Regions from separate parts of the Streptomyces sp. NPDC107581 genome, predicted to be linked through region 2. Evidence: riboswitches for the same ligand, from Rfam matches in the RefSeq annotation. Region 2 holds a riboswitch; the other holds the start of a gene.
The links. A riboswitch is a leader RNA that binds a small molecule or an ion and turns the genes downstream of it on or off. The one in region 2 is predicted to bind cyclic di-AMP.

Region 1 (14,718 bases), on a different contig from region 2:
CCCGGGTCGCCCGCGAGCGCGGCGAGGACCCGGAGACGGCGGTGGCCGACGCCCAGGCGGCCGCGGCGGAGGCCGCGGTCGAGACCTCCGTGACGGAGGAGCCGGCCGCGCGCGAGACCGAGCGCGAGGAGCGTCCGGCGGCTTCGGCGTCGTACGACCGCCGGGAGCGGCGCGGCTTCGACCGGGACCGTGGCGAGCGGGGCTTCGAGCGCCGCGAGGACCGCGGTGACCGTGGTGGCCGTGGTTTCGAGCGTCGTGACGACCGCGGTGACCGTGGTGGCCGTGGTTTCGAGCGTCGTGACGACCGGGGCGACCGTGGTGGCCGTGGTTTCGAGCGTCGTGACGACCGCCGTCCCTTCGACCGCGACCGCGACCGTGGTTTCGAGCGCCGTGACGACCGCGGTGACCGCGGCGGCCGTACCTTCGAGCGCCGCGACGACCGGGGCGACCGTGGTTTCGAGCGCCGTGACGACCGCGGTGACCGTGGTGGCCGTGGTTTCGAGCGCCGTGACGACCGCCGTCCCTTCGACCGCGACCGCGACCGTGGTGGCCGTGGCTTCGAGCGCCGTGACGACCGTGGCGGCTTCCGCCGCGACGAGCGCGGTGGGCACCGGGGCAGCGACCGTCCGTTCAACCGCGAGCGCCGCGACGACCGCCCGGGCTTCCGCTCGGCCGGTCACGACCGCCCCAACGGCCGTCGTGACGACCACCGCGGCACCGGCTCCTTCGGCCGCCGCGACGACAAGCCGCGCTGGAAGCGCAACGGCTGACGGAGCCTCAGGCAACCGGCCGAGACGGCCTGGGAGACCGGCGACCGAGGCTGGGACGACCGGCTCAGGCAGCCCGGGACCGGCGGCTGAGGCCGTGACCACCGGCTGAGGCCGTGACCAGCGGCTGAGGCCGAGTGACCCGACAAGGGCCCGTACGACTTCGTTCGTACGGGCCCTTTGCCGTGTGCCGGCGATGCCACCGTCGCCGGGTGACGCATGTACCTTCCCCGCGAGGGAATTGCTGGGGACATGACAGATGATGCGAGAACGGCCGGGCTGTCGGACGAGGAACGGCTCGCCCAGCTCGGTTACACCCGGGTCCTCGCCCGCCGGATGTCGGCGTTCTCGAACTACGCCGTCTCCTTCACGATCATCTCGGTCCTGTCCGGCTGTCTGACCCTCTACCTCTTCGGCATGGTCACCGGCGGCCCGGCGGTGATCACCTGGGGCTGGGTGGCGGTCGGCCTGATGACGCTGTTCGTGGGGCTCTCCATGGCCGAGATCTGCTCCGCCTATCCGACCTCGGCAGGCCTGTACTTCTGGGCCCACCGGCTGGCCCCGCCCCGCTCGGCGGCGGCCTGGGCGTGGTTCACGGGCTGGTTCAACGTGCTGGGCCAGGTGGCGGTGACGGCGGGCATCGACTTCGGCGCGGCCTCCTTCTTCGGCGCCTACCTGAACCTCCAGTTCGGCTTCGAGGTGACCCCCGGCCGCACGGTCCTCCTCTTCGCCGCCATCCTCCTGCTCCACGGCCTGCTGAACACCTTCGGCGTCCGGATCGTCGCGTTCCTCAACAGCGTGAGCGTGTGGTGGCACGTGCTGGGCGTCGCGGTGATCGTCGGCGCGCTGGCCTTCGTACCCGACCACCACCGGTCGACGTCCTTCGTGTTCACCAGGTTCGTCAACGGGACGGGCTGGGGGAGCGGGCCGTACGTGGTGCTGCTGGGCCTCCTGATGGCGCAGTACACCTTCACCGGTTACGACGCCTCGGCCCATATGACGGAGGAGACCCACGACGCCTCCACGGCGGGCCCGAAGGGCATCGTCCGCTCCATCTGGACCTCCTGGACAGCGGGTTTCGTCCTGCTGCTGGGCTTCACGTACGCGATCCAGTCGTACGAGAAGGAACTGGCCTCCCCGACCGGCGCACCCCCCGCCCAGATCCTCCTGGACGCCCTCGGCGCGACGACCGGCAAGCTGCTCCTGCTGGTGGTGATCGGCGCCCAGCTCTTCTGCGGGATGGCCTCCGTGACCGCCAACAGCCGCATGATCTACGCCTTTTCCCGCGACGGCGCGCTGCCCTTCTCCCGCGTCTGGCACACCGTCAGCCCACGCACCCGCACCCCCGTGGCAGCGGTCTGGCTGGCCGCCCTCGCCGCCCTCGTCCTGGGCCTCCCCTACCTCATCAACTCCACGGCCTACGCGGCGGTGACGTCGATCGCGGTGATCGGCCTCTACATCGCCTACGTCATCCCGACCTTCCTGCGGGTCCGCAAGGGCGCCGCCTTCGAACGCGGGCCGTGGCATCTGGGCCGCTGGTCGGGGATCGTCGGCATCGTCGCCGTGACCTGGGTGGTCGTGATCACGGTCCTCTTCATGCTCCCCCAGGTGTCGCCGGTCACCTGGAAGACCTTCAACTACGCGCCGGTCGCCGTCCTGGTCGTGCTCGGGTTCGCGGCCACCTGGTGGCTGGCCTCGGCCCGCCACTGGTTCCTCGATCCGGCCCGCGTCCGGGCTCCCGAGCCGGTCGAAAAGTGACCACACCCACCCGCTCCGCCCACCCGACGCGGCCGAGTCGGCAATACCCGATCGGAGACTCGGCCGCGTCCGGCTATGCTCGGACAGGCAACATCGCCTGGGCCCTTAGCTCAATTGGCAGAGCAGTGGACTTTTAATCCATTGGTTGTGGGTTCGAGTCCCACAGGGCCTACAGGTGCAGGGGAGGGGAAAACCCCTCTGACCTGCTGCGCGGCGCCCGGGTCGGCTTCGGCTGACCCGGGCGCCGACTCGTTTTCGGGGACCTGCGGCGAGGTCAGGTCCGTGTCGGTCAGGCGCGGGTGGTGCTGGGCAGGGGGACCTCGGGGTCGTCCGGGCGGGCCACGCACCACGCAGTGCCGTCGAGTGTGATCGTGGGGCTGCCGTCGTGCCGGGGCGAGGCCGGGGCGAGCCGGACGCTCATCCATGTGTGCGGCGCCGGGACGGGCAGGCCGAGGCCGGCGGCCCACTCGACATGGCGGGGAAGAGTGCCGTTCAGAATCAGGACGCCCCGACGGGCGAGCCTGCGCCGTGCCTCCCGTGCCCGCTTGGCACTGTCGGCCTGCCTGGTGACGGCGGAGAGATCCGCCCCTGTGATCCGAGTGAGCTGGGCCCGCAGGAACAGCTCCTCGGCGCGGGCCTGTCCCGAGGACTTGGCGAAGACCGCGCGCAGCACGTCGGGAGAGAGCCGGCGCAGGGCGTGTTCGGGCAGCGGGAGGTCGCGGTGGATCCATGTGATCGCACGGCGGCCCTCCGCGCTCAGCCCGCGCTTCCCGTCGCGGTTGGATCCCGTGCGCATCAGTTCGGGCTCCACCCGCAGCAGGCCGATGCTCCACCGGCCGTCGGCGTCATCGGCGCCCACGACCAGGCACAACTCACCCTGAAGCTCCGGCGGGAACATCCAGTTGTGCCTGCCCAGCGAGAACCTCACGTCCAGGTCGTGTCCCGCCACCGTGAAGTCCAGGTGCACTCCACCGGCCAGGCCCAACTCGCTCTGCATCCGTTGCTGCACGGTGGTGCCGAAGACCGTCCGCTCGGACCGGGTGAGTTCGGACCACAGGTAACGGCCGGTGTGCACCGGGTCGAGCAGATGCCGGCCCGCGCTGTCGATCACGGAGCCCATGCGGCTGCCGTCCGGGTCCAGCCGCACCATCTGCGCGAGCACCTCGTCCCGTGCGGAGTCCGGCCGTCGTGTCAGGGGACGCCCACGCCCCCGCTCCGCCGACAAGGACACAGCTCCCTGCCGCGACTCCGGCTCGATCGGCGGGGCGCCGGCGTCCGGCGCGGTCCTGCCGTCCGCGCGCTCGGCGCCGGGCGGGGCAGTGCGGTCGACGGGATCGGTACGAGTCGTCGGCCATTCCAGAGGACCGCGGACAGGGGCAGGGCCCGCGAACCCCGTTGGGCCTGCCGGGTCCGTGACGCGCGTGCCGAGCGGCTCGTCCGCCGTGGCCGGACGGTGGTGTGCCACGTCCGAGGCGCGAACGTCCGAGGCGCGAACGTCCGAGGCGCGAACGTCCGAGGCTCGGTCGCTCCGGTCGGTCGTGCTCCGCCCGGTCCCGGCGTACATGATGCGGGTCGGCGGATCGTCCGGTCCGGCACCGGAGGGGGCGGAAGGGCCGGCGGGGACGGAGGCCGCCGCGCCCCCGGCCGCTTCCCGTCCCAGGGTTGCGAACATCAGCAGCGCGGTCACCAACGCCCGTGAGCGTGCGGCTTCCCGCTCGGCCTCGGTGGCGGTCTGGAGCGCGGCGGTGAGCTGGGCCCGGACGTCGATCAACTCCCGCTGGACCCGTACCAGCTCGGCGGTCGGACCGCTGTCGCCCGACGCCGCCACGGGGGGCGACGGCACCGGCTCGGCATCCGTCGACCAGGCTTGGTGCAACAGAGAGACGGCCTGTTCCCTGAGCGCGTCGGCACGCTGCTCCTCGGCGACGCAGACCCCGATGACGGCCTCGACGAGACGACGTTCACTCTTCAGTCCGACACCGCGAAGCTTGCGGTAGAACGTCGACCGGCCCGGCAGCGGACCCTTCAGCCGGCCGCTGTTCTTGAGCAGTTCGTGCACATCCTCGACAGAGAGCTGTGCCTGGGTGCGTACCCCCTGCAGGAGCAGCACCAGCGCGTCCAGGGACTCGGAGCCCGTCGACGGAGGTGCGGCGGGCCGGCCGCGACCTCGGGATGTGGACGCCATGCCCCTCTCATTTCTCTCAAGAAGGGGACGATTTTCTCCGATAGAAAGGAGAAAAGCTAGTGCGGAAGACGCCAGAAAGGAAACCTGATCACTTAGCCCGAACCGAGAGGACTCCCGTGCCCATGCGCCCCACTTCGCTCCGTCGCTCGCCCGCCCTGGACCTGGTTGCCTTCGTCATGGTGCTCGCGACCGGCGTCACGCTCGTGGCCCTCGGGCTGTCGCCAGAGTCTCTGGCCGCAGTGACCATCTCGCTGACGGGTCTGTACTCGGCATGGCGCGCCGGCCGGCCGCCGGTCGCTCCGCTCGCCGAGTCGGATGTGCGCCAGGAGATGCCCCGGTCCGTCGAGAGAGGGGCGGAGGAGCGGCCGGACAGGTAGTCGCCGGGCAGGGGGGAGAGAGGCGGCGGTGCTCTCGGTGTCGCCGGGTACGGCGGGCCGGGATCCGGCCGGTCGCTTCGGCGTCACGCACGTCACTCTCGGCCCTGCGCCGTCCCGGTACCTGCGCCGTCCCGGTACCTGCACCGTCCCGGCCCCTGAGCCGTCCCTGGCCCTGCGCCGTCCTGGCTCCCGCGCCGTCCCTGGCCCTGCGCCGTCCCGGCCCCCCGCGCTGTCCCGGCCCCGCGCTGTCCCGGCCCCCGCGCCGTCCCGTTCCCCGCGGGTCCGACGTCAGCCCGCGTTCAGTTCGGTCAACTCCGCGAGCGGCAGCGTGTGCTGGGTCTGCAGGACCTTCGCGCGGAGGTAACGGACGTTGTGCGCCGTGGTGAAGACGCCGGTCGGCACCCGGTCGCGGACGACCACCCCGAGCGAGCGCAACTGCTCGGCCTTGTCGGGGTTGTTGGACAGCAGGTCCAGCTCGCCGATGCCGAGGGCCCGCAGCATCTGTGCGGCTGCCGTGTAGTCGCGGGCGTCCTCCGGGAGGCCGAGCGCGGCGTTCGCCTCGTAGGTGTCGAGGCCCTGGTCCTGGAGGGCGTAGGCGTCGAGCTTGTTGTACAGGCCGATGCCGCGCCCTTCCTGACGCAGGTAGAGCAGGACGCCCCCGCGGTCGGCGATGCGCTCGACCGCCTCGCGCAGCTGGGGACCGCAGTCGCAGCGTGCCGAGCCGAAGACGTCCCCGGTCAGGCACTCGGAGTGCAGGCGCACCAGGGGTGTGGGGCCGGGGTCGCCGAGGACGACGGCGATGTGCTCCTGGCCGTCGGCGAGGCCGTGGAAGGTGACGAGTTCGGCGTCGACGCGGTAGCCGTCGGCGAAGCGCAGCGGTACCCGGACGCGGGCGCGCTGCGTGGCGGCGGGGGTGTCGGGCATGCGGGTCCCTCCGGGACGGTTGCTTCAGATTTGAAACAGTGGATCGCGAGCGACCCTACCCCATGCTTAAAAGTTAAAGCAACGGGTTTCCCGTGTGACCCCGTGTGACCCCGTGCGCCTCGGGAGCTCTCCGTAGGGACTGTGCCGCAGAGGCTGTCGGCCCGGCCGGGACCGCGCCTCAGGGGTTCTCGGCCCGGGACTGTGCCGCAGAGGCTGTGGACCCGGGGCTGCGCCACAGAGGCTGTGCCGGCCCGGGGCTGTGCCTCAGGGGTTCTCGGGCCGGGACGACGAACAGGACGAACGGCGTCGCCAGGGGACGTCGCCCGCCCCGGCCTCGGCGCCGTCCCCCTGCAGCCCGTGGGTGATCCCCGTGCAGATCTCCTCCAGCTGCCGCACCTGCTCCGGCGTGAGCCGGTCGAAGAGGGTCGCGCGGACCGTCTCCACGTGCCCGGGTGCCGTGCGCTCCAGCACGGCCGTCCCCGCGTCGGTCAGCACCGCGAGGCTGCTGCGCTTGTCCCAGGGGCAGTTCTCGCGCCGGACCATCCCGTCCCTCTCCAGCCTGGTCACCGCGTACGTCAGCCTGCTGCGGGTGATCTTCAGCTTCTCGGCGAGGTCGGTCATGCGCAGCCGCCGGTCGGGCGCCTCGGAGAGGTTGGCCAGCACGGAGTAGAACAGGTGGGGCATGCCGGCCTCCTGCTGGAGCTGCCGGTCGATCGCGTCCTCCAGGAGCTGGGAGGCGGCGATGTAGGCGCGCCAGGCGCGCTGCTCCTCGGGGGTGAGCCAGCGGGTCGTCATGCCGCCAGTGTAAGTTTGTTTCAAACTTGAACCAAGACCGACAGTCCTCCGCCTTCGCCAGGGAGACCGCGCCGATGCCGTACCCGTACGTCCTGCTGTCCGCCGCCGTCTCCCTCGACGGCTACCTGGACGACACCGGTCCCGAACGGCTCCTGCTGTCCAGCCCGGCCGACTTCGACCGGGTCGACGAGGTGCGGGCCTCGGTCGACGCCATCCTGATCGGCGCCGGCACCATCCGCGCCGACAACCCGCGCCTGCTGGTGAACTCCCCCGAGCGCCGCGCGGCCCGGGTGGCCGACGGCAGGGCCGCGTACCCGCTGAAGGTCACCGTCACCGCCACCGGCGACCTCGACCCGGCCGCGAACTTCTGGCACACGGGCGGCGAGAAGCTCGTGTACACGACCGACCGGGGCGCCGAGCGGGCCTCCCGCGCCCTCGGCCGGACCGCCGAGGTGGTCTCCCTCGGCCCCGCCCTCGACTGGCGCGCGCTGCTGGAGCACCTGCACGACGTGCGCGGCGTGCGGCGCCTGATGGTCGAGGGCGGCGGAACCGTCCACACCCAGCTGCTCCACCAGGGCCTCGCCGACGAACTCCAGCTGGTCCTCGCCCCGCTGTTCGTCGGCGACCCGGCGGCACCGCGCCTGTTCGGCCCGGGGGCGTACCAGGGCGGCCGGCTCCGGCTCACCGGGACCCGCCGCATCGAGGACGTCGTCCTCATGCACTACGAGCCCACCGCCCCCGGCACCGGCCCCCTGCCCGTCGCCGCCGACCGCCACTGGCTGCGCACCGCCTGCGACCTGGCCGCCCTGTGCCCGCCCTCCGGGACGGCCTTCAGCGTCGGCGCGGTGGTGGTCGCCGCCGACGGCACCGAGCTGGCGCGCGGCCACTCGCGCGAGGGCGGCGACCCCGTGGTCCACGCGGAGGAGGCGGCCCTCGCCAAGCTCGACCCCGCGGACCCGCGCCTGGCCGGCGCCACGGTCTACAGCAGCCTCGAACCCTGCTCCCGCCGCGCCTCCCGCCCCGCACCCTGCGCCGAGCTGATCCTGCGGGCGGGGGTGCGCCGGGTGGTCACGGCCTGGCGGGAGCCGGACACGTTCGTGACGGCGGCCGACGGGACCGGGGTGCTGACGAGTGCGGGCGTGGAGGTCGTACTGCTGCCGGAGCAGGAGGGACGGGCCAAGGCGCCGAACGCGCATTTGCTGTCCTGAGCGCGGCGGATGCCGTCCTGGGCGCGGCGAACGGGCCGGGGCGCCGAAGGCGTATGTGCTGCCCTGGGCGGCGCCGCGGATCAACCCGTGTGCTCGGCACCCTGAACATGGAGTACAGTAGAGACACAACGACGCGGGGTGGAGCAGCTCGGTAGCTCGCTGGGCTCATAACCCAGAGGTCGCAGGTTCAAATCCTGTCCCCGCTACTGAAGGCTCAGGGCCGGAATCCAGCAATGGATTCCGGCCCTGAGTGTTTTCCCGAGCTTTCCGGTGTGGCCCCGTGTTTCCCCCGGCCGTTCCCGCAGCGCGGCCTTCCCGGATTACCAAGTGGTGTACATCACAGTCGGTCATCCGCTCGGTCCACAGCAGTCGCCCGCCGTTTTTCCTCCCGCCACGCTGGGCGTACGTCAAGAACACGGGAGACGAGCAGTGCGCCCTGGTGAGGTGGAGGAGGAGAGCCCGTATGCCAGGGCAGGCGGCAGGCTCCCCGGAGACCCCGTCCCGGACCCCGGTCCGGGCGGACGTCCCGCGCCCCGCCCGCCGGCACGGCGCCGCGGCCGCCGCCCGACCCCGCGCACCCTGGCCCGCGCCCTGCCCGCACTGCTGATCGGCGGCGGGATCCTGTACGACTTCCTCACCCCGCGCGCCTTCACCGCAGTCCCCTTCTTCACCGCCGCCCCGCTGATCGCCGCGCCGCTGTCCTCGCTGCGCACCACGGTGCTCACGGGCCTCGCCGCCCTGGCCGCCACCGTCGCCGTACACGCCCGGTACGGCCTGCACCCGGACGCGAGCACCTTCACCGAGGTGTTCACGGTGGCCACGGTCGCCGTGCTGGCCGCCGCCATCAACCAGGTCGTGCGCCTGGGCGACCAGCGGCTGGCCTCCGCCCGGGAGATCGCCGAGGCCGCCCAGCGGGCCGTGCTGCCCGAACCTGCCGCCCGCATCGCCGGCTTCGACATCGCGGCCCGCTACGAGGCCGCCCAGCAGGACGCCTTCATCGGCGGCGACCTGTACGCGGTGCAGGACAGCCCCTACGGCGTACGGCTGGTCGTCGGGGACGTGCGCGGCAAGGGCATCGGGGCGGTCGCCGCCGTCGCCGTGGTGATCGGGGCGTTCCGGGAGGCCGCCGAGCAGGAGGCCACGCTGGAGGCGGTGGCCGAGCGGCTGGAGCGGGCCCTGGCCCGTGAGGGCACGCGGCGGGAGGGGCTCGACGCCTTCGAGGGCTTCACGACCGCCGTCCTCGCCGAACTCCCGCACGGCGAAGGGGTCGTACGGATCGTCAACCGCGGCCATCCGCCGCCGCTCCTGCTGCACGACGACGGCACCCTGCGCGTCCTGGACGGGTATGAGCCCGCGCTGCCGCTCGGCATGAGCGACCTGGGCCGGTGGCCCGACCGTGCGATCGAGTACGGCTTCCCGGAGGGCGCCGTCCTGCTGCTCCACACCGACGGTCTGTCCGAGGCCCGCGACGCCCACGGCCGCTTCTACGATCCCGCCCGGCGGCTCGCCGGGCGCCGCTGCCTCGACCCGGGTGCCCTGCTGGGGCGGCTGGCCGTGGAGGTGCGCCGGCACTCCGGGGGCGGGATGACGGACGACATGGCGCTGCTGGCCGTACGAAGGCCCTGAGCGCAGTCACCGACGGTGAGCGGACGGAAGCCCTCCGCATAACATCTGAGTCACCATCAAAACGTCTGTCACTCCTGAACATCGGTCAACTAGTCCGTTTTCCACCGGTCGTAGCCCGTACGTCCTGGTCGAAGAACGTTAATGATCAAGCCGAACGGCTTGGAATCTCACAGGTGGGTCTATTAACGTTCGATAACGCAGCGCGGTCGTCCCAGCCGTCACCCGAGACGGCTCCGTGCGCACGCGCCGAATCCTGCAAGGGAACCGGGGAACCACCACCTTGGGGTGAATCACGCGGATGCCGTCGTGAACTGCTTGAGTCCACGACCGGTATACGCGCGTAGGAGACCTTCCTGCTCCGAACCCGTCAGCTAACCCGGTAGGCGGAGGAAGGAAAGGAGTACGCCCGCGTGGCGTCCAACCGGCCTGCCCCAGAAGCCCCGTTCGTCCCGGCTCAGCGCGAGACCGAGTCCTTCGGCTACGGCGACCACCGCACCGAAGAGGGCCCCTGGGAGGAGTGGAATCCCACCGAGGACTCCATCCGCCCCGTACGCGGCCGGCACCGCGTCGCCAAGCAGCGCGGCGGCGGACTCGCCCGCAGCTCCACCGTGCTCGGCGTCGGCGTCATAGCCGCCGTCGGCGCGGGCGGCATGGCCAGCGCCCACACCGGCAAGCCGCCGGTGTCCCTCTCCATGCCCGACCTGCCCTCCGTCGGCTCGCTGTTCGACGACTCCTCCGCCTCCGACGCACACAAGGCCACCACGGCCTCGCTCAGCCACGTCGGCACGGCCTCCGCCGACAGCGACGAGGACGGCAACGCGGGCGAGGCCCTGCGCAACCGGATCATGGCGCAGGCCGAGCAGCAGCAGAGCAAGGCCGACAGCAAGGCCACCGCGGCCGTCCTCGCCGCCGCCGAGAAGCAGACCGCCGACGCGGCCGCCAAGGCGGAGAAGGCAGCCGCCGCCAAGGCCGCCGACGCCAAGGAGAAGGCGCAGGCCGACGCCAAGAAGAAGGCCGAGGAGGAGCGCCTGGCCGAGCTGGCCAAGCAGTACACCCTGCCGGTCGTCTCGTACACGATCACCGGCACCTTCGGCCAGCCCGGCTCGATGTGGTCCTCCGGCTACCACACCGGCCTGGACTTCGCCGCACCCACGGGCACCCTCATCAAGGCCATCCACGGCGGCACCATCACCGAGGCGGGCTGGGCCGGCGCCTACGGCTACCGCACCATCCTCACCCTGGACGACGGCACCGAGCTGTGGTTCTGCCACCAGTCCTCGATCAACGTCAAGGTCGGCCAGAAGGTCGGCACCGGCGATGTGATCGGCCGCGTCGGCGCCACCGGCAACGTCACCGGCCCGCACGTCCACCTGGAGGTCCACCCGGGCGGCCAGCCCACCGGCATCGACCCGATGGCGTGGCTGCACGGCAAGGGCCTCACCCCCTGACCGACGGCGCCCCGCGCCCCACCGTCCCCTCATCCGGTCCCCGGCAGCCCTGACGTCAAGGCTGCCGGTCGCGCGCCCACACGTCGTCCGCAGCGACCGCTCACACGCCGTTCGCAGCGATCGCTCACACGTCGTCCGCAGCGATCGCTCACACGTCGTCCGCAGTGACCGCTCATACATCGTTCGCGGCAGTCGAGGAATGTGCGGGGCGGACGTGATCGTTGATCGGGGCATGACCCGCTCCCATGCCTCTCTGCGCCCACTGGGCTCCTCCGACCTCCAGGTCTTCCCGCTGGCCCTCGGCGGCAACGTCTTCGGCTGGACCGCGGACGAGGAGGCCTCCTTCGCCGTCCTCGACGCCTACACCGCCGCCGGCGGCAACTTCATCGACACCGCCGACACCTACTCGGCGTGGGCCGAGGGCAACAAGGGCGGCGAGTCCGAGACGATCATCGGCAAGTGGATCAAGGCCCGCGGCAACCGCTCCGACGTCGTCGTCGCCACCAAGGTCAGCCAGCACCCGGAGTACCGGGGCCTGTCCGCGGCGAACATCAAGGCCGCCGCCGACGCCTCCCTGCGCCGCCTGGGCACCGACCACATCGACCTCTACTACACCCACTACGACAAGCCCGAGGTCCCGGTCGAGGAGATCATCGGAGCCCTCGACGAGCTGGTGAAGGCGGGCAAGGTCCGGCACATCGCCGCCTCCAACATCACCCCCGAGCGGCTCCAGGCCTCCCTGGACTTCTCCGAGCGCGAGGGCCTGGCCCGGTACGTCGCCCTCCAGCCGCACTACAACCTGGTCTCCCGCGAGACCTACGAGGGCCCGCTCCAGGACCTCGCCGCCCGAGAGGGCCTCGCGGCCGTCCCCTACTACGCCCTCGCCTCCGGCTTCCTCACCGGCAAGTACCGCCCCGGTGCGACGGTCGACAGCGCCCGCGCCGGCTCGGCCGCCAGGCACCTCGGATCCGAACGAGGCCGGCGGGTCCTCGCGGTGCTGGACGAGATCGCCGCCGCCCACGGGGCCCCCGTGGCCACGGTCGCCCTCGCCTGGCTGGCCGCCCGGCCCACGGTGGCGGCACCGATCGCCTCGGCACGGACACCGGAACAGCTTCCGGCCCTGCTGGGCGTGGCCGAGCTGCGGCTGACCGAGGAAGAAGAGAAGAGGCTGACCGAGGCATCGGCCTGACCGCAGCCCCCTCAGCACGGGTGCGGGCCCGCCCCGCTCCTCACCGCCCCCGGTCGCTTGCGGCAGCCGCTGGTCCAGCCCGCTGGTCCAGCCGCAACGGCGATCGGCCACCGCGGAGCGTTCCGGCGGTGCCGTGCTGGCTGTCCGTAGCCGATCCGGTTACGACCGATACGGGTTGTACGCGGGATGGGGCGCCGCCGGACAGCCGTACCAGTAGGCCGCCGGTGCCCCGTACGGCGGCTGGGCCGGCGCGGTGGCCCGTGCCGCGTGATCGAGCGCCGGCCGGGCCACCTCCCGGCGCCTCCACAGCTCGCCGAGCAGTTCCCGTTCCCGTACGGCGAAGTCGGCTCCGGCCCGCCCGCGCCGCGCCCGCTGCCGCAGGAACGCCAGCGAGGTGGCGTACGCCTCGTACTGCGCCACCGTCCGCGCCGCGGGCCGCCCCCCGAAGTGCCGGCGCGCATGGTTCCGGGCCATCCGCCGCGCCCGCATCGACCCGAGCACGAACGGCTCGGCCGGCCCCAGCCACCCGGCGTACACATACGCGGGCAGCTCCTCCCGCACGGTCCGCAGCTCGCGTTGCCGGGTCCAGACCGCCAGCCAGGTCAGCAGCCCGAACGCGGGCACCATGAAGCCGCCGTAGACGGCGAAGAAGCCGTACTCGCCGAAGCTCGAGGAACCGTTCCAGAACGCGTGCGTGCCCATCGCGAGCAGCAGCCCGCCGAGCGGGATCAGCACGCGGCGGGTGTGCTGCCTCTCCGCCGAGAGCGCGGACAGGCCGAAGCCGATGCCGGTGAGCACGGTGAACAGGGGGTGCGCGAACGGCGACATCACGATGCGCACGAAGAAGGTGGCGGCGGTGACGGAGGCGATGCCGCGGTCACCGCTGAGCTGATCGGTCCCGAAGGCCGTGCCCAGATAGAGGATGTTCTCGGTGAAGGCGAACCCGGTCGCGGTGATCCCGGCTATCACGACACCGTCGACGATCCCGGTGAAGTCCCGCCGGCGGAACAGGAAGACGAGCAGCACCGCCGCGGCCTTGGCGGACTCCTCCACGACCGGCGCTATCACGGTCGCGCCGAGCGTGTCGGCACCGGCGGGGTCGGCGGTCGCCGTGGCGATCCACTTCGTCGCGAAGCTGTTGGCCACGATGGCGATCAGCGCCGCCGCGCAGGCACCCCAGGCGAACGCGAAGACCAGGTTGCGCCAGGGGCCCGGCTCGACCCGGTCCAGCCAACGGAAGGCGGCTATCAGCCATGGCACGGGCAGGACGGCCAGTCCGAGCCCGACCAGGAAACCCTCCGTGCCGGTCTGCCGGCGCACCAGCGCGAGGATCACCAGACCCGACAGCGCCAGCAGCGTGATCAGTGCTCCGTAACGCACCCACCGGCGCTGCCACCAGTGCGGATGCGCTCCGCGTCCGGGGCCGGGGCCGGGGGAAAAGGTCGGGTACGGAGGGCTGGTGGCCAAGGCATCGACCTCTGGTCGCTACTGGTCGCTACTGCTCGCTACTGGTCCTGTGGTCCTGATGCGGTACGCGGCGAAAGAGCAGATCGTTCACCACATGTCCCTTGTCCAGTCCCTGTCCCTCGAAACGGGTCAGCGGCCGGAACTCGGGACGCGGCGCGAAACCGCCGTCGGCCTGGGTGTTCTCGAAGTCCGGGTGCGCGGTGAGCACCTCCAGCATCTGCTCGGCATACGGCTCCCAGTCCGTCGCGCAGTGCACGATCGCCCCCGGCTTCAGCCGGGTCGCGGCCAGTGACAGGAACTCGGGCTGGATCAGCCGCCGCTTGTGGTGCCGCTTCTTGGGCCAGGGGTCCGGGAAGTACACGCGCAGGCCGTCGAGCGAGTCGGGCCGGAGCATCTCCCTGAGCAGGATGATGGCGTCCCCGTTGCCCACCCGGATGTTGGACAGCCCGTTCTGGTGGGCGAGATTGAGCAGATTCCCTTGCCCCGGCGTGTGCACGTCGACGGCGAGGAGGTTGGTGTCCGGGTCCCCGGCGGCCATCTGCGCGGTGGCCTCGCCCATCCCGAAGCCGATCTCGAGCACGACGGGATTGCCGTTCCCGAACATCTCTTCGAGATCGATGACGTCCTGCCCGTCGATGTCCAGCCCCCACGTGGGCCACAGCCGCTGCAGCGCATCGGCCTGCCCGGCCGTCACCCGGCTCCGGCGCGGCTGAAAACTCCGGATCCGCCGTTCGAAGTGCGACCCGGCGGGATCGGCCTTGGGCCCGTCCGGGAACCGCGGCTCCCCTTTGCCCCGGGTGTGCCGAACGGACTCACCGGGGACATGCACGGACGCCGACTCGCCGGTGGCGGACGGCAGGGCTCTGGAGGCATTCAGGGAGTCAGACACAGTGACACCGATTTTACGGCGCCCTCTCGCCCTGCCGAGCCGGGCAAGCCGGCGATCTTCCGGCCCAGGGAGCCGGGCGGGCACC
Region 2 (14,718 bases):
AGCCGGATACCGTCAAGGAGTGACCGACCAGCCCCGCCTTCCGACGGCTCCCGACCTCTTCACCTGGGAGTTCGCCACCGACCCCTACCCCGCCTACGCCTGGCTCCGCGAGCACGCCCCCGTGCATCGGACACGGCTGCCCAGCGGGGTCGAGGCCTGGCTGGTCACGCGGTACGCGGATGCCAAGCAGGCCCTCGCCGACCAGCGGCTGAGCAAGAATCCCGCGCATCACGACGAGCCCGCGCACGCCAAGGGGAAGACCGGCATCCCCGGTGAGCGCAAGGCCGAGCTGATGACGCACCTGCTCAACATCGACCCGCCGGACCACACCCGGCTGCGCCGGCTGGTCAGCAAGGCGTTCACGCCCCGCCGCGTCGCCGAGTTCGCGTCCCGGGTGCAGGAGCTGACCGACCACCTCATCGACGGGTTCGCGGGCACGGGCTCCGCCGACCTGATCCACGAGTTCGCCTTCCCGCTGCCCATCTACGCCATCTGCGACATGCTCGGCGTCCCGCGCGAGGACCAGGACGACTTCCGGGACTGGGCGGGCATGATGATCCGGCACGGGGGAGGACCGAGGGGCGGGGTGGCGCGGTCCGTCAAGAAGATGCGGGGCTATCTCGGCGACCTCATCCACCGCAAGCGCGAGGCCCTGCCCGCGGAGCCCGCCCCGGGCGAAGACCTGATCTCCGGCCTCATCCGCGCCTCGGACCACGGCGAGCACCTCACCGAGAACGAGGCCGCCGCCATGGCCTTCATCCTTCTCTTCGCCGGCTTCGAGACGACCGTCAACCTCATCGGCAACGGCACCTACGCCCTGCTCACCCACCCCGAGCAGCGGCGCCGGCTGCAGACGTCCCTGGCCGCCGGGGAGAGGGACCTCCTGGAGACCGGTGTCGAGGAACTCCTGCGGTACGACGGGCCCGTGGAGCTGGCCACCTGGCGGTTCGCCACCCGGCCGCTCAGCATCGGCGGGCAGGACATCGCCGCCGGGGACCCGGTGCTCGTCGTCCTCGCCGCCGCGGACCGCGACCCCGGCCGGTTCGCCGACCCCGACGTGCTGGACCTGTCCCGCCGGGACAACCAGCACCTCGGCTACGGCCACGGCATCCACTACTGCCTCGGTGCCCCCCTCGCCCGGCTGGAGGGCCAGACCGCTCTCGCCACCCTGCTCACCCGCCTGCCCGACCTGCGGCTCGCGGCCGATCCGGCCGAGCTGCGCTGGCGCGGCGGACTCATCATGCGCGGCCTGCGCACGCTTCCCGTGGAGTTCACGCCCGCGCCATGAGCGCGTCCGCCCGGGCGCACAGGAACACGTCCGCCCGGGCGCGCACGGCAGACGTCAATTCTGTGATCTTCACGTGATCTGTGCGGCATTAACTTGTGACAAGTGATCGTCTGCCTATACGTTCACCCATCAGCGCGGCGCCCAGCTTCATCCGCCGCGCCCCTCCGTTGTCGCACGAAAGGCTTCCGCATGCTCTCCGGGAACGGTCGTCACCGTCGCCCCCGTCAGGCTCCGGCTCTCCTCGTCGCGGCCGGAGTGACCGGCTCCGCCATCGCCATCCCGCTCCTCGGCGCCGCGAGCGCCAACGCGGCCGACGGCACCACGTGGGACAAGGTGGCCGAGTGCGAGAGCGGAGGTTCCTGGAGCGCGGCCACCGGCAACGGGTACTACGGCGGCCTGCAGATCTCCCAGGACGACTGGAACAGGTACGGCGGCTCGCAGTACGCCTACAGCGCCGACCAGGCCAGCCGCTCGCAGCAGATCGCCGTCGCCGAGAAGATCCTCGCCGACCAGGGCACCACTCCCTGGGCCACCTGCGCCCTGCTCTCCGGTCTGACCTCGAACTCCGGCTCCGTGGACGTCGACACGGGTGTCGGCGGCTCGGGCTCGTCGGACCAGGACGCGTCGGGCTCCGGTGACTCCTCCGGGTCCAAGGACTCGTCCGGCTCCGCCGGTGATTCCGACTCGTCCGACCTGCCGGATTCATCGTCTTCGTCACCTTCGTCGGACTCGTCGGACTCCTCCTCCGAGACGACCGCCAAGCCGTCCTCGGGCGGGGACACGGACTCCGGCAAGGGTCAGGGTAAGAACGAGGACAAGGTGGACAGTAAGGGCAACACCGCTGAAACCCCCAAGTCCGACAAATCCACCTCGCCCGGTTCCGGGGGCGCGCAGGGGAGCGGGTCGGCCACCACGGATCCCGCTACGGAGGATTCGGACAATTCCCAGCAGACCGGCGGCTCTTGGAGCCTGGTGGACACCGGCGCCCTCACCAGTGGCGGACGCCACCGTGGCGGCAGTGCGGATGAAAACATGACAAACGGTCAGGATGCCACCTCGTCGGGCCGCCACGCCTCCCGTGATGCGGGCACCTACACCGTCCGCGAGGGCGACACCCTCGTCTCCATCGCCGACTCCCTTGGTGTCGACGGCGGATGGCACGCGCTCTACGCCGGGAACAAGAAGGTCATCGGCACCGACCCGAACGACATCACCCCCGGTCAGGCCCTGGATGTCACTGCGGAAAAGGGTGCAAAGTAGCGGGAGTTGACGCCCCGCTTCACGCCTAATGTCCGTTTTGGCGAAAGTGTGGGATGAGTCTCAGAAGCCCTGATCGTCTTTGAAATTCCGCCGTGGGCATGTCTACGGTCAAGGCCGCTCGTCACCACGAGCCCCGGCAGTCGCAACGCCGAATCCTGCCAGCGGTTGCCCGGGAACAGTCGTCGCGTCATGCGCCGTAGGCAGGAGCGGGGGACCCAAGGTAAGTGCCGGGCCCAGCAGTTGAAGCTGGATCCGGCTTGGGGTGAAGCCGTGCCTCTCCAGGAGGTGCGGCCGGGCAACTCAACCGGCCCGAACCCGACAGCTCACCTCGCAGGCGTCGGTGAGGGGATCGATCCATGCTGTTTTCCGGCAAGGGCAAGCACCGTCGTCCGTCCAAGGCCACTCGCGTCATCGCGCTGGCCGGTGTCACCGGTGCCGCTGTCGCCGCCCCGCTGATGGCGGCCGGCAACGCCTCCGCCGCCACCACCTCCGAGTGGGACGCGGTCGCCCAGTGCGAGTCCGGCGGCAACTGGTCCATCAACACCGGCAACGGCTACTACGGCGGCGTGCAGTTCTCCGCCTCCACCTGGGCCGCCTACGGCGGTACGCAGTACGCCGCGCAGGCCAACCAGGCCACCAAGGCGCAGCAGATCGCCGTCGCCGAGAAGGTCCTCGCCGCCCAGGGCAAGGGCGCCTGGCCGGTCTGCGGCACGGGCCTGTCCAGCACCCCCAACAACGGTCCGGCCCCCACCACCGAGTCCAAGACCACCGGGTCGAAGACCGCTGCGCCGAAGACCACCGCGCCGAGCACCACCACCCGCTCCACCGACCCGCAGGCCGCCTCCCGCTCCGCCGAGCGCCCGGCCGCGAGCAAGACCGTCACCACCCCGGCCGGCAAGAAGGTCAAGAAGGGCGACGGCGAGTACAAGGTCGCCACGGGTGACACCCTCAGCTCCATCGCCGAGAAGCACGGTGTCAAGGGCGGCTGGAACAAGCTGTTCCAGCTGAACAAGGACATCGTCGAGGACGCCGACCTCATCTACCCGGGCCAGCAGCTGCACCTGAAGTGACACCTGGCTCCCACCCGGACCACAGCGCCCTCACAAGGCCGGCCCCCACTCTGAAGGCCTCGTGAGGGTCATCCCCCCGTCCCCACGGGCTCCCCGCCCCGGCGCGTGTTCCCCCGTACGCGCCGGGGCGGGGTTGTTTGTTCCCCCGCCCGGCCGCCCCGCCCGGCCGCCCCGCCCGGCCGCCCCGCCCGGCCGCCCTGCCCGGCCGCCCCGCTCCGTGTCCCCGCCCCGTTTCCCCAGTCTTCGGCCGGGCCTCATCCGGACGTCCCTTTGTTCCGTGCGTAAACAATGGGTACGGTCTCCCTGTCCACGGGCGGTCGGTCGACGGTCGGCGCCCCCGGGACGGTTAGGCTCTAGTCGCAAGGCACACCAGCCCGCACAACCAGCGTCACATCCACGAAGGAGATGCTCGTGCCGTCCATCGACGTCGTCGTAGCCCGGGAAATCCTGGACTCCCGAGGCAACCCCACGGTCGAGGTCGAGGTCGGCCTCGACGACGGCAGCACGGGTCGTGCCGCCGTTCCGTCCGGCGCCTCCACCGGTGCCTTCGAGGCCATCGAGCTGCGCGACGGTGACCCGAACCGCTACCAGGGCAAGGGCGTGGAGAAGGCCGTCCTCGCCGTCATCGAGCAGATCGGCCCCGAGCTGGTCGGCTACGACGCCACCGAGCAGCGCCTGATCGACCAGGCCATGTTCGACCTGGACGCCACCGACAACAAGGGTTCCCTCGGCGCCAACGCCATCCTCGGCGTCTCCCTCGCCGTCGCCCACGCCGCCTCCGAGGCCAGCGACCTCCCGCTCTTCCGCTACCTGGGCGGCCCCAACGCGCACCTGCTGCCGGTGCCGATGATGAACATCCTGAACGGCGGCTCGCACGCCGACTCCAACGTGGACATCCAGGAGTTCATGATCGCCCCGATCGGCGCGGAGTCCTTCTCCGAGGCCCTGCGCTGGGGCACCGAGGTCTACCACACCCTCAAGAAGGTGCTGAAGGGCCGCGGCCTGTCCACCGGCCTCGGCGACGAGGGCGGCTTCGCCCCGAACCTCGGCTCGAACCGCGAGGCCCTCGACCTCATCCTCGAGGCCATCAAGGAAGCCGGTTACGCCCCCGGCGAGCAGATCGCCCTGGCGCTCGACGTCGCCGCCTCCGAGTTCTACAAGGACGGCACGTACCTCTTCGAGGGCAAGGAGCGCTCCGCCGCCGAGATGACGGAGTACTACGAGGAGCTGGTGGCGGCCTACCCGCTGGTCTCCATCGAGGACCCGCTGTTCGAGGACGACTGGGCCGGCTGGAAGGTCATCACCGACAAGCTCGGCGACAAGGTCCAGCTGGTCGGCGACGACCTGTTCGTCACCAACCCCGAGCGCCTCGCCCGCGGCATCGAGGAGGGCACCGCCAACGCCCTGCTCGTCAAGGTGAACCAGATCGGCTCGCTGACCGAGACCCTGGACGCCGTCGAGCTGGCCCAGCGCAGCGGCTTCAAGTGCATGATGTCCCACCGCTCCGGCGAGACCGAGGACGTCACCATCGCCGACCTCGCCGTCGCCACCAACTGCGGCCAGATCAAGACCGGCGCCCCGGCCCGCTCCGAGCGCGTCGCCAAGTACAACCAGCTGCTGCGCATCGAGGAGATCCTCGACGACGCCGCGGTGTACGCCGGCCGCAGCGCGTTCCCGCGCTTCAAGGGCTGAGCGTCCCCCGCACGTCCGCCCGGCGGACCGTCGGGCGCGGCAAGGGCTGACCCGCACAGGGGCATGACCCAGCCAGTCGTACGTACGTCCCCGTACTCGGTCCCGTACCGTGTGCGGGGACGTACGCACGTGAAAGGGGAGGCGGAGAGCCAGATGGCCGTGAAGGACCGGGACCGTTTCTCCACCGCGACCAGGCTCAGGCTGCTCGGCGAGCAGACGGCGGCCCGGGTCTACCGCTCCCAGACCAAGCGGCAGGCCCGCCGCTCCCGGCTCACCGGGCGCGCCGCGCTGCTCGCGCTGGTGCTGTGCTCGCTGATCGTCGCCCTCGCCTATCCGATGCGGCAGTACGTGTCCCAGCGCGCCGAGATCGCCGACGTACAGCGGCAGCAGCGGCAGGCCCGCCAGCGCGTCGAGCAGCTGCGCGACCTCAAGGCGCGCTGGCAGGACGACGCCTATGCCGAGCAGCAGATCCGGCGCCGGCTGCACTATGTGATGCCCGGTGAGACCGGGTACGTCGTGATCGACCCGGGCGCGGCCAAGCAGTCCCGCGCCGGTCTCGGGGCCGCCCACCGGCCCTGGTACGCGAACGTCTGGGACGGGGTCGACAAGTCCGATGCCTCCGACCAGTGAACCGACAGAAAGACAGCTGAAGACAGTCATGGAAACGCCTCCGCCGCCCACTCCGCGCACCGAGCCGACCGACGCGGACGTCGAGGCCTTCAAGCAGCAGCTCGGCCGTCCGCCGCGCGGGCTGCGGGCGATCGCGCACCGGTGCCCGTGCGGGCAGCCGGACGTCGTGGAGACCGCCCCGAGGCTTCCGGACGGCACGCCCTTCCCCACGACGTACTACCTGACGTGCCCGCGTGCCGCCTCGGCGATCGGCACGCTGGAGGCGAACGGCGTCATGAAGGAGATGTCCGACCGGCTGCAGAGCGACCCCGAGCTGGCCGCCGCCTACCGGGCCGCGCACGAGGACTACATCCGGCGCCGGGACGAGATCGACGTCCTGGAGGGCTTCCCGAGCGCGGGCGGCATGCCCGACCGTGTGAAGTGCCTGCACGTCCTCGTCGCCCACTCGCTGGCCGCGGGACCGGGCGTGAACCCCCTCGGCGACGAGGCGATCGCCATGCTGCCCGAGTGGTGGGCCAAGGGGCCGTGTGTCGTGCCGGGCGCCGCCGCGGAGTGACCGCCGGGCACCCGTCGTCCCGCAGGGTCCGGCTCCCCGGACCCCCGGCCCCGTCCATCCTCCACCCGGCCCCGCCGGCCGGAACGCCGAAGAGAAGGATCTGCCCATGACCCGCGTCGCCGCCATCGACTGCGGTACGAACTCCATCCGTCTGCTGGTCGCGGACGCGGACCCGGAGACGGGTGAACTCGTCGACCTGGACCGCCGGATGACGATCGTGCGGCTCGGCCAGGGCGTCGACCGCACCGGCCGGCTCGCCCCGGAGGCGCTGGAGCGGACCTTCGCCGCCTGCCGCGAGTACGCCGGGATCATCAAGGAGCACGGCGCCGAGAAGCTCCGCTTCGTCGCCACCTCCGCCTCCCGGGACGCGCAGAACCGCGAGGACTTCGTGCGCGGCGTCCTCGACATCCTCGGCGTCGAGCCCGAGGTCATCACCGGCGACCAGGAGGCCGAGTTCTCCTTCACCGGCGCCACCGCGGAACTCAAGGGCCGTGACGACCTCACCCGGCCCTACCTCGTCGTGGACATCGGCGGCGGCTCCACCGAGTTCGTCGTCGGCGACGACCACGTACGGGCCGCGCGGTCCGTGGACATCGGCTGTGTGCGGATGACCGAACGGCACCTGGTGCACGACGGCAAGGTGAGCGACCCGCCCACCGAGGAGCAGATCGCCGCGATAAGGGCCGACGTCGAGGCCGCCCTCGACCTCGCCGAGCAGACGGTCCCGCTGCGTGAGGCGCACACCCTGGTCGGCCTCGCCGGCTCGGTGACCACGGTGTCCGCGATCGCCCAGGACCTGCCCGAGTACGACTCCGGGCGCATCCATCACTCGCGCATCTCGCACGAGCGCGTCCGTGAGATCACCGAGCGGCTGCTGCGCTCCACGCACGCCGAGCGTGCGCGGATCCCCTCCATGCACCCGGGCCGCGTCGACGTCATCGGTGCGGGCGCCCTCGTCCTGCTCGCGATCATGGAGCGGATCGGGGCCGAGGAGGTCGTCGTCAGCGAGCACGACATCCTCGACGGCATCGCGTGGTCGGTGGCGTAGCTCTCTTTTGTTACTGACCAGTAGCCGTCGGCTGAGCAGGTCGGATAACGTCTGAGCGGGGCCGAGGGGTCCTCAAGGGCCCCTCGGTGACGGCCGGTCGGAAAAGTTCGTGAAGTTCTTCACAAGGAATTCCGCCTCGTGGAACCGTGAAACGGGCCCGGTTGGCCCTTCCGGGGGCCGCCAAGCCGTTTGAACATGTTCAGACGGCAGGCGCGAGAAGGGCTCGGAAGGGTTCGCTCCGGGGGTGTTGCGAGGTGCTCACGAGCGCCCCGGTCGCCCAGAGAGGCAGCTCACGCGGCCTTGACAACGGGTCAGACCACCCCGTGGTTCCCCTCCGGGGTCATGGCCTGTGTCACGCGAGCCGCGGAGTTTAGCACAGGGCCTGTCAGACCTTGTGAAGGGGCGCACGAGCACCCCTCCCGGGGCGGGTGGATACTCGATGGCATGAGCACCACGGAGCGTCCCAGGATCCTCGTAGTAGGCGGTGGGTACGTAGGCCTGTACGCAGCTCGGCGCATTCTCAAGAAGATGCGCTACGGCGAGGCGACCGTCACGGTCGTCGACCCCCGGTCGTACATGACCTACCAGCCCTTCCTCCCCGAAGCCGCCGCCGGCAGCATCTCCCCTCGCCACGTCGTCGTCCCGTTGCGACGCGTGCTGCCGAAGGCGGAGGTCCTCACCGGCCGGGTCACCACCATCGACCAGGACCGCAAGGTCGCCACGATCGCCCCCCTCGTGGGCGAGGCGTACGAGCTGCCCTTCGACTACCTGGTCATCGCGATGGGCGCGGTTTCCCGCACCTTCCCGATCCCCGGCCTCGCCGAGCAGGGCATCGGCATGAAGGGCATCGAGGAGTCCATCGGCCTGCGCAACCACGTCCTCGAACAGCTGGACAAGGCCGACTCCACGACCGACGAGGAGATCCGCCGCAAGGCGCTCACCTTCGTCTTCATCGGCGGTGGCTTCGCGGGCGCGGAGACCATCGGCGAGGTCGAGGACATGGCCCGGGACGCGGCCAAGTACTACAACAACGTGTCGCGCGAGGACATGCGCTTCGTCCTCGTCGACGCCGCCGACAAGATCCTCCCCGAGGTCGGCCCCAAGCTCGGCCAGTACGGCAAGGAGCACCTGGAGAGCCGCGGCGTGGAGATCTACCTCTCCACCTCGATGGACTCCTGCGTCGACGGCCACGTCGTGCTGAAGAACGGCCTCGAGGTCGACTCCAACACCATCGTCTGGACGGCCGGCGTCAAGCCCAACCCGGCTCTGTCCCGCTTCGGCCTCCCGCTGGGTCCGCGCGGTCACGTCGACTGCGCGCCCACCCTCCAGGTCCAGGGCACGGACTACATCTGGGCCGCGGGCGACAACGCCCAGGTGCCGGACGTCGCCGCCCGCAAGGCCGGCGTCGAGAACGCCTGGTGCCCGCCGAACGCCCAGCACGCGCTGCGCCAGGCCAAGGTCCTCGGCGACAACGTGGTCTCCGGCATGCGGGGCTTCCCGCAGAAGGAGTACAGCCACGCCAACAAGGGTGCGGTCGCCGGTCTCGGCCTGCACAAGGGCGTCGCGATGATCGTCATGGGCAAGATGAAGATCAAGCTCAAGGGCCGCCTCGCCTGGTACATGCACCGTGGCTACCACGGTCTGGCGATGCCGACCTGGAACCGCAAGATCCGCATCTTCGCCGACTGGACCCTCGGCATGTTCCTCAAGCGCGAGGTCGTCTCGCTCGGCGCCATGGAGAACCCCCGCGACGAGTTCTACGAGGCCGCCAAGCCGGCGCCGGTCGCCGCCGCGAGCAAGACCGAGAAGGCCAAGGCCTCCTGACCTCCGGTCGCCGATCCACCCGAAGGACCCCCTGCCATCCGTGGTGCAGGGGGTCCTTCGGCGTTGCGGGGGCTCCCCGGCAATGGGGGGATTTCCGCGGCGTCGTGACGGCCGGTTCGGCACCGCCTTGATCCGCCGGCGGGGCGTGCCGCCGCCGCGGCCGAAAAAAAGAGGCGCCGCAACCCCTTTGCGGGACTGCGTCGGGCGGTCGTCGGTGTTTACGTGGTGAACGGACATCCGGGATCGTCGTCTTGGAGGTGTGCGCCATGGCCGACGCCGCGTCGCGGCTGACAAGTGTTGCCGAGCAGGTGCTGGGAGTGCCGCTGCCGGTGCGGATCCGCGCCTGGGACGGTTCCCAGGCCGGACCGCCGGGAGCCCCCGTCTTCGTCGTCCGCAACCGCCGTGCCCTGCGCCGACTGCTCTTCAAACCGGGCGAGCTGGGCCTGGCCCGCGCCTGGGTCTCCGGGGACCTGGACATCGAGGGCGACCTGTACACCGCGCTCGAAGCCATGGCCGGACTGATCTGGGAACGCGGGGAGGACGCCCGTACCCTCGTCCAGGCCCTGCGCGATCCGGACGTTCGGGCCGCGGCCCGCGAGCTGCTGAGGCTCGCCGGACCGCCGATCCCGCCCGCCCCGCCGCGCGAGGAGGCCCGCAGACGCGGCCATCTGCACACCCGGCACAGCGACAAGCGGGCCATCAGCCACCACTACGACGTCGGCAACGACTTCTACGAACTCGTCCTCGGCCCGTCGATGGTGTATTCGTGCGCGTATTGGGAGGCCGGAGACGACGCCACCCTGGAGTCGGCCCAGCGCGACAAGCTCGAACTGGTCTGCCGCAAGCTCGGCCTGGCGCCCGGCCGGCGGCTGCTGGACGTCGGCTGCGGCTGGGGCTCGATGGCCCTGCACGCGGCCCGTGAGCACGGGGTGAACGTCGTCGGCATCACCCTCTCCCAGGAGCAGGCCGTCTACGCCCGCAAGCGCGTCGCCGACGAGGGCCTGGCCGACCGGGTCGAGATCAGGGTCCAGGACTACCGGGACGTCGTGGACGGCCCCTACGACGCCCTCTCCTCCATCGGCATGGCCGAGCACGTCGGCGCCGAACGCTACCTGGAGTACGCGAGCACCCTGTACGCCCTGCTCAAGCCCGGCGGGCGGCTGCTCAACCACCAGATCGCCCGCCGCCCGCAGCGCGACGAATCGACCTACGAGACCGACCGGTTCATCGACGCCTACGTCTTCCCGGACGGCGAACTCGCCCCGGTCGGCACCACCGTCACCCAGCTGGAACGCGCCGGCTTCGAGGTCCGGGACGTGGAGTCCATCCGCGAGCACTACGCCCACACCCTGCGCCACTGGGTCACCAGGCTGGAGGCCGACTGGGACCGCGCGATCCGTCTCGCCGGCGCCGGCCGCGCCCGCGTCTGGCGCCTGTACATGGCCGCCTCCGCGCTCGCCTTCGAACGCAACCGCATCGGCGTCAACCAGGTGCTGGCCGTGCGCACCCCCGAGTCGGGCGGCTCCGGCCTGCCGCTGCGCACCCGCACCTGGCACGGCTGACACGCGAAGGGCCCCGCTCTGCACCGGCAGAGCGGGGCCCTTCGTCGCCGCGGTGCTACTCGGCCTTGATCGCCGCCAGCATGTTCAGCCGGGCCGCGCGCCGGGCCGGCCACAGCGCCGCCAGCACGCCGACCACCGCCGCCAGCAGCAGGAAGACCGTCATCCGGCCCCAGGGCAGCACCAGTTCGTAGGTCGGCATCTTGGTACCGAGCAGCTCACCGGCCGCCCAGCCGAAGAAGACGCCCAGGCCGATGCCGAGGACCCCGCCGAACAGCGAGATCACCAGGGACTCCAGGCGGACCATCCGCTTGACCGCCTTGCGGTCCAGGCCGATCGCGCGGAGCATCCCGATCTCCTGGGAGCGCTCGAAGACCGACATGGCCAGCGTGTTGATGACGCCGAGGACCGCGACGATCACCGCCATGCCGAGCAGGCCGTAGACCATGTTCAGCATCAGCGTGAACATCTTCGCGATGTCGTTGGAGATGTCCTGCTTGTCCTGCACCTTGATCGCCGGGTTGGGGCCGAGGACGTTCTCCAGCTTGTCCTTGGTCGCGTCGGAGGCGCCGCCCGCCGTCTTGACCATGACCTGCATGTCGGCCGGGTCCTTCAGGTGCGGGGTGATGGCCTTGTTGTCGACGATGATCCCGTTGAGCAGGTCGTTGCCCTCGTAGATCCCGGCGACCGTCAGCTTCTGCGCCTTCCCGTCCTCGTAGTGCGCGGTGAACCGGGAACCGGCCCGCCAGCCGTACTCCTTGGCCCGCTCCTTGTCCACGACGACCTGCGAGCCGCCGACCTTGAACGAGCCGTCCTGCACCTTCAGGTCCGTCAGCTCGCCGATCACCGAGCCGTTGACGCCGGTCAGGAACTCGGTCTTGCCGTCGATGCGCGATTCCGCGTTGCGCAGCGGGCTGCTGGCGGTGACCCCGCCGGCGGCGGCGAGCTTCTTCGCCACGTCGGGGGAGAGCGGGCCGCGGTTGGCCATCGAGACGACGTAGTCCGCGCGGACCGCCGAGCTGGCCATCTTGTCGATCGCCGTCTGCAGGCTGCCCGCCATCACCGTCATCCCGGTGATCAGGGTCAGGCCGATCATCAGCGCGGAGGCCGTGGCCGCCGTACGGCGCGGATTGCGCACCGAGTTCTGGCGGGCCAGCCGGCCCGAGACACCGAACACCCGCAGCACCGGGGCGGCGGCCGCGATCAGCGGACGGGACAGCAGCGGGGTCAGGATGAACACGCCGATGATGAGCAGGACCGCACCGAGCCCCATCGGGCCCTGGCCGTCGGAGCCGTCCATCGACGTGGCCGCGAGGACCACCGCGACGCCGGCCGCCGAGAACAGGGCGCCGAGCGTGTTGCGCAGCACCAGCGACTTGGTGGTCGCCTGGGCGTGCACGCTGCTCATCGCCGCCACCGGCGGGATCTTCGCGGCCCGGCGGCCCGGCAGCCAGGCGGCCAGCACGGTGATGACGATGCCGACGGCGAGCGCGGCCAGCACGGTGCCCGGCGTGATCACCAGCGGTCCGTCCGGCATGCTCGCGCCGAAGGAGCCCAGCAGGCCGCGCAGTCCCGCGCCGATGCCGATGCCGGCGACCAGACCGGTCACACCGGCGACGGTGCCGACCACGAACGCCTCGATCAGCACCGACCGGGTGACCTGGCGGCGGGAGGCGCCGACGGCCCGCAGCAGGGCCAGTTCCTTGGTGCGCTGGGCGACCAGCATGGTGAAGGTGTTGGCGATGATGAACGTGCCGACGAACAGGGCGATGCCGGCGAACACCAGCAGGCCCTGCTTCAGACCGCTCATCGAGGAGGAGATCTGCTGCGCCTGGTCGTCGGCGAGCTTCTTGCCGGTGGTGGTCTCCACCAGGTGCGAGGGCAGCGCCTTGTCCAGCCCGGCCTTGAGCGCGCTCTGGCTGGTCCCCGGCGCCGCCTTGACGTCGATCTCGTCGTAGGCGCCCTTCTTGCCGAACAGCGCCTGCGCGGTGGGCGTGTCGAACAGGGCGAGGCTGCCGCCGGCGGCCACGTTGCCGTCGTCGGTGGTGAAGATGCCGCTGATGCGCGGGGTGAGGACCGGGCCGTCGACGGAGACGCGCACGGTGTCGCCGACCTTGTAGCCGGCGCGCTCGGCGGTCTTGGAGTCGATCAGCACCTCGTTCCTGCCGTGCGGCGCACTGCCGCTCGTCAGCGGGTAGCGGACGTCCTTGGTGCCCGAGTAGTTGCCGCCCTCGGACTGCCAGCCGCCGCCGACCAGTTTGCCGTCCTTGTCGGCGATCGCGGTGAAGCCGGTGACCACACCGGTCGCCGAGGCGGCGCCCGGGGTCTTCGCGGCCTTGTCGAGCAGCGCCTGGGTCAGCTCGGGGGTCTTGCCGACCTTGTTGCCCTCGGAGTCCTGGTACTTGGCCCGGACGGCGACGTCGACGTGGTCGAAGCCCTTGGCGGAGCTCTTCTGGTAGGCGTCGGAGATGGTGTTGGTGAAGACCAGGGTCCCGGACACGAACGCCACGCCGAGCATGACGGCGAGCACGGTCATCAGGAGCCGGGCCTTGTGCGCGAGTACGTTGCGCAGGGCTGTGCGGAACATCAGCTGGTACGGCCCTTCGCGTCGAACTGCTTCATGAGGTCGAGGACGGCCTCGGACGTCGGGGCGTAGATCTCGTCCACGATCCGGCCGTCGGCGAGGAAGACCACGCGGTCCGCGTAGGCCGCCGCCACCGGGTCGTGGGTCACCATGACCACCGTCTGCCCCAGCTCGCGCACGGAGTTGCGCAGAAAGCCCAGCACCTCGGCGCCCGAGCGCGAGTCGAGGTTTCCGGTCGGCTCGTCACCGAAGATGATCTCGGGCCTGGAGGCGAGCGCACGGGCGACGGCGACCCGCTGCTGCTGGCCGCCGGACAGCTGGGAGGGCCGGTGGCTGAGCCGCCCGGACAGCCCGACCATCTGGATCACCTGGTCCAGCCACGCCTTGTCCGGCTTGCGGCCCGCGATGTCCATCGGCAGGGTGATGTTCTCCAGCGCGGTCAGCGTCGGCAGCAGGTTGAAGGCCTGGAAGATGAAGCCGATCTTGTCCCGGCGCAACTTGGTGAGCTGCTTGTCCTTCAGCGAGCCCAGCTCGGTCTCGCCGATCCGCACGGATCCCGAGGAGAAGCTGTCCAGGCCGGCCACGCAGTGCATCAGCGTGGACTTGCCGGAACCGGACGGGCCCATGATCGCGGTGAACTCGGCCTGCCGGAAGTCGACGGAGACCCGGTCCAGGGCGACCACCCGGGTCTCGCCCTGCCCGTAGATCTTCGACAGCTCCGTGGCGCGTGCGGCCACGGCCGTGGTCCGGCCGGCGGTGGGTGTGGTGGTCACGGGAGGGTGCTCCTGTCGGGACGACGTCAGTTCGTGGGGACTGATCCATCGTCCCGGCCCGAGGAGCCCCTGGAGTCAGTCGCTGTTCCCGTTCCGAGGGGCGACTTCGGTCGGACGCGAGGGGGCCGTGTCATACCTGGGGAGGACGGGCGACCCCGAGACCGGCTTTGTCGAGAACAGGTGGAGCGCCCTCGTTCGGTAGGTGAAATTCCGTCATTCCGCGTGCGCGCGCACCCGTGCCACGCCAGGCTATTGGCAAGTGCTGATGGCGTGTTTCTCGGGCTGATGCGCCCTCAGAAGTCAATAAAATAAGACAACATCGGTCCACCCTTCCGCTGTTCGGGGGATGCCTCCCGATAGGCTCGGAACTCGAAGCGGAGCCCCATGGCCTGCCCGGATGGTGGAATGCAGACACGGCGAGCTTAAACCTCGCT

Region 1: it holds a riboswitch for cyclic di-AMP, as region 2 does, so the genes downstream of both, ACZ7P3_RS03925 (M23 family metallopeptidase) here and ACZ7P3_RS27055 (transglycosylase family protein) in region 2, are expected to answer to the same signal.

The regions. Positions count from the first base shown of each region.
Region 1 covers NZ_JBVKBH010000001.1:830,367-845,084, forward strand. Annotated here, with positions in the region: gene ACZ7P3_RS03875 (DEAD/DEAH box helicase) at 1-770, shown strand, start outside; gene ACZ7P3_RS03880 (amino acid permease) at 1,020-2,525, shown strand; tRNA gene ACZ7P3_RS03885 (tRNA-Lys) at 2,625-2,697, shown strand; gene ACZ7P3_RS03890 (NaeI family type II restriction endonuclease) at 2,815-4,710, opposite strand; gene ACZ7P3_RS03895 (hypothetical protein) at 4,833-5,087, shown strand; gene ACZ7P3_RS03900 (GTP cyclohydrolase II) at 5,376-6,011, opposite strand; gene ACZ7P3_RS03905 (MarR family winged helix-turn-helix transcriptional regulator) at 6,276-6,806, opposite strand; gene ACZ7P3_RS03910 (dihydrofolate reductase family protein) at 6,881-8,014, shown strand; tRNA gene ACZ7P3_RS03915 (tRNA-Met) at 8,147-8,220, shown strand; gene ACZ7P3_RS03920 (PP2C family protein-serine/threonine phosphatase) at 8,444-9,640, shown strand; cyclic di-AMP (ydaO/yuaA leader) riboswitch at 9,875-10,041, shown strand; gene ACZ7P3_RS03925 (M23 family metallopeptidase) at 10,051-11,088, shown strand; gene ACZ7P3_RS03930 (aldo/keto reductase) at 11,321-12,277, shown strand; gene ACZ7P3_RS03935 (PrsW family intramembrane metalloprotease) at 12,437-13,744, opposite strand; gene trmB (tRNA (guanosine(46)-N7)-methyltransferase TrmB) at 13,773-14,633, opposite strand.
Region 2 covers NZ_JBVKBH010000011.1:95,357-110,074, reverse strand. Annotated here, with positions in the region: gene ACZ7P3_RS27070 (nucleoside triphosphate pyrophosphohydrolase) at 1-23, shown strand, start outside; gene ACZ7P3_RS27065 (cytochrome P450 family protein) at 20-1,288, shown strand; gene ACZ7P3_RS27060 (transglycosylase family protein) at 1,478-2,548, shown strand; cyclic di-AMP (ydaO/yuaA leader) riboswitch at 2,731-2,900, shown strand; gene ACZ7P3_RS27055 (transglycosylase family protein) at 2,905-3,618, shown strand; gene eno (phosphopyruvate hydratase) at 4,024-5,310, shown strand; gene ACZ7P3_RS27045 (FtsB family cell division protein) at 5,464-5,940, shown strand; gene ACZ7P3_RS27040 (DUF501 domain-containing protein) at 5,969-6,496, shown strand; gene ACZ7P3_RS27035 (Ppx/GppA phosphatase family protein) at 6,603-7,544, shown strand; gene ACZ7P3_RS27030 (NAD(P)/FAD-dependent oxidoreductase) at 7,989-9,368, shown strand; gene ACZ7P3_RS27025 (class I SAM-dependent methyltransferase) at 9,635-10,930, shown strand; gene ACZ7P3_RS27020 (ABC transporter permease) at 10,986-13,514, opposite strand; gene ACZ7P3_RS27015 (ABC transporter ATP-binding protein) at 13,514-14,284, opposite strand; tRNA gene ACZ7P3_RS27010 (tRNA-Leu) at 14,676-14,718, shown strand, end outside.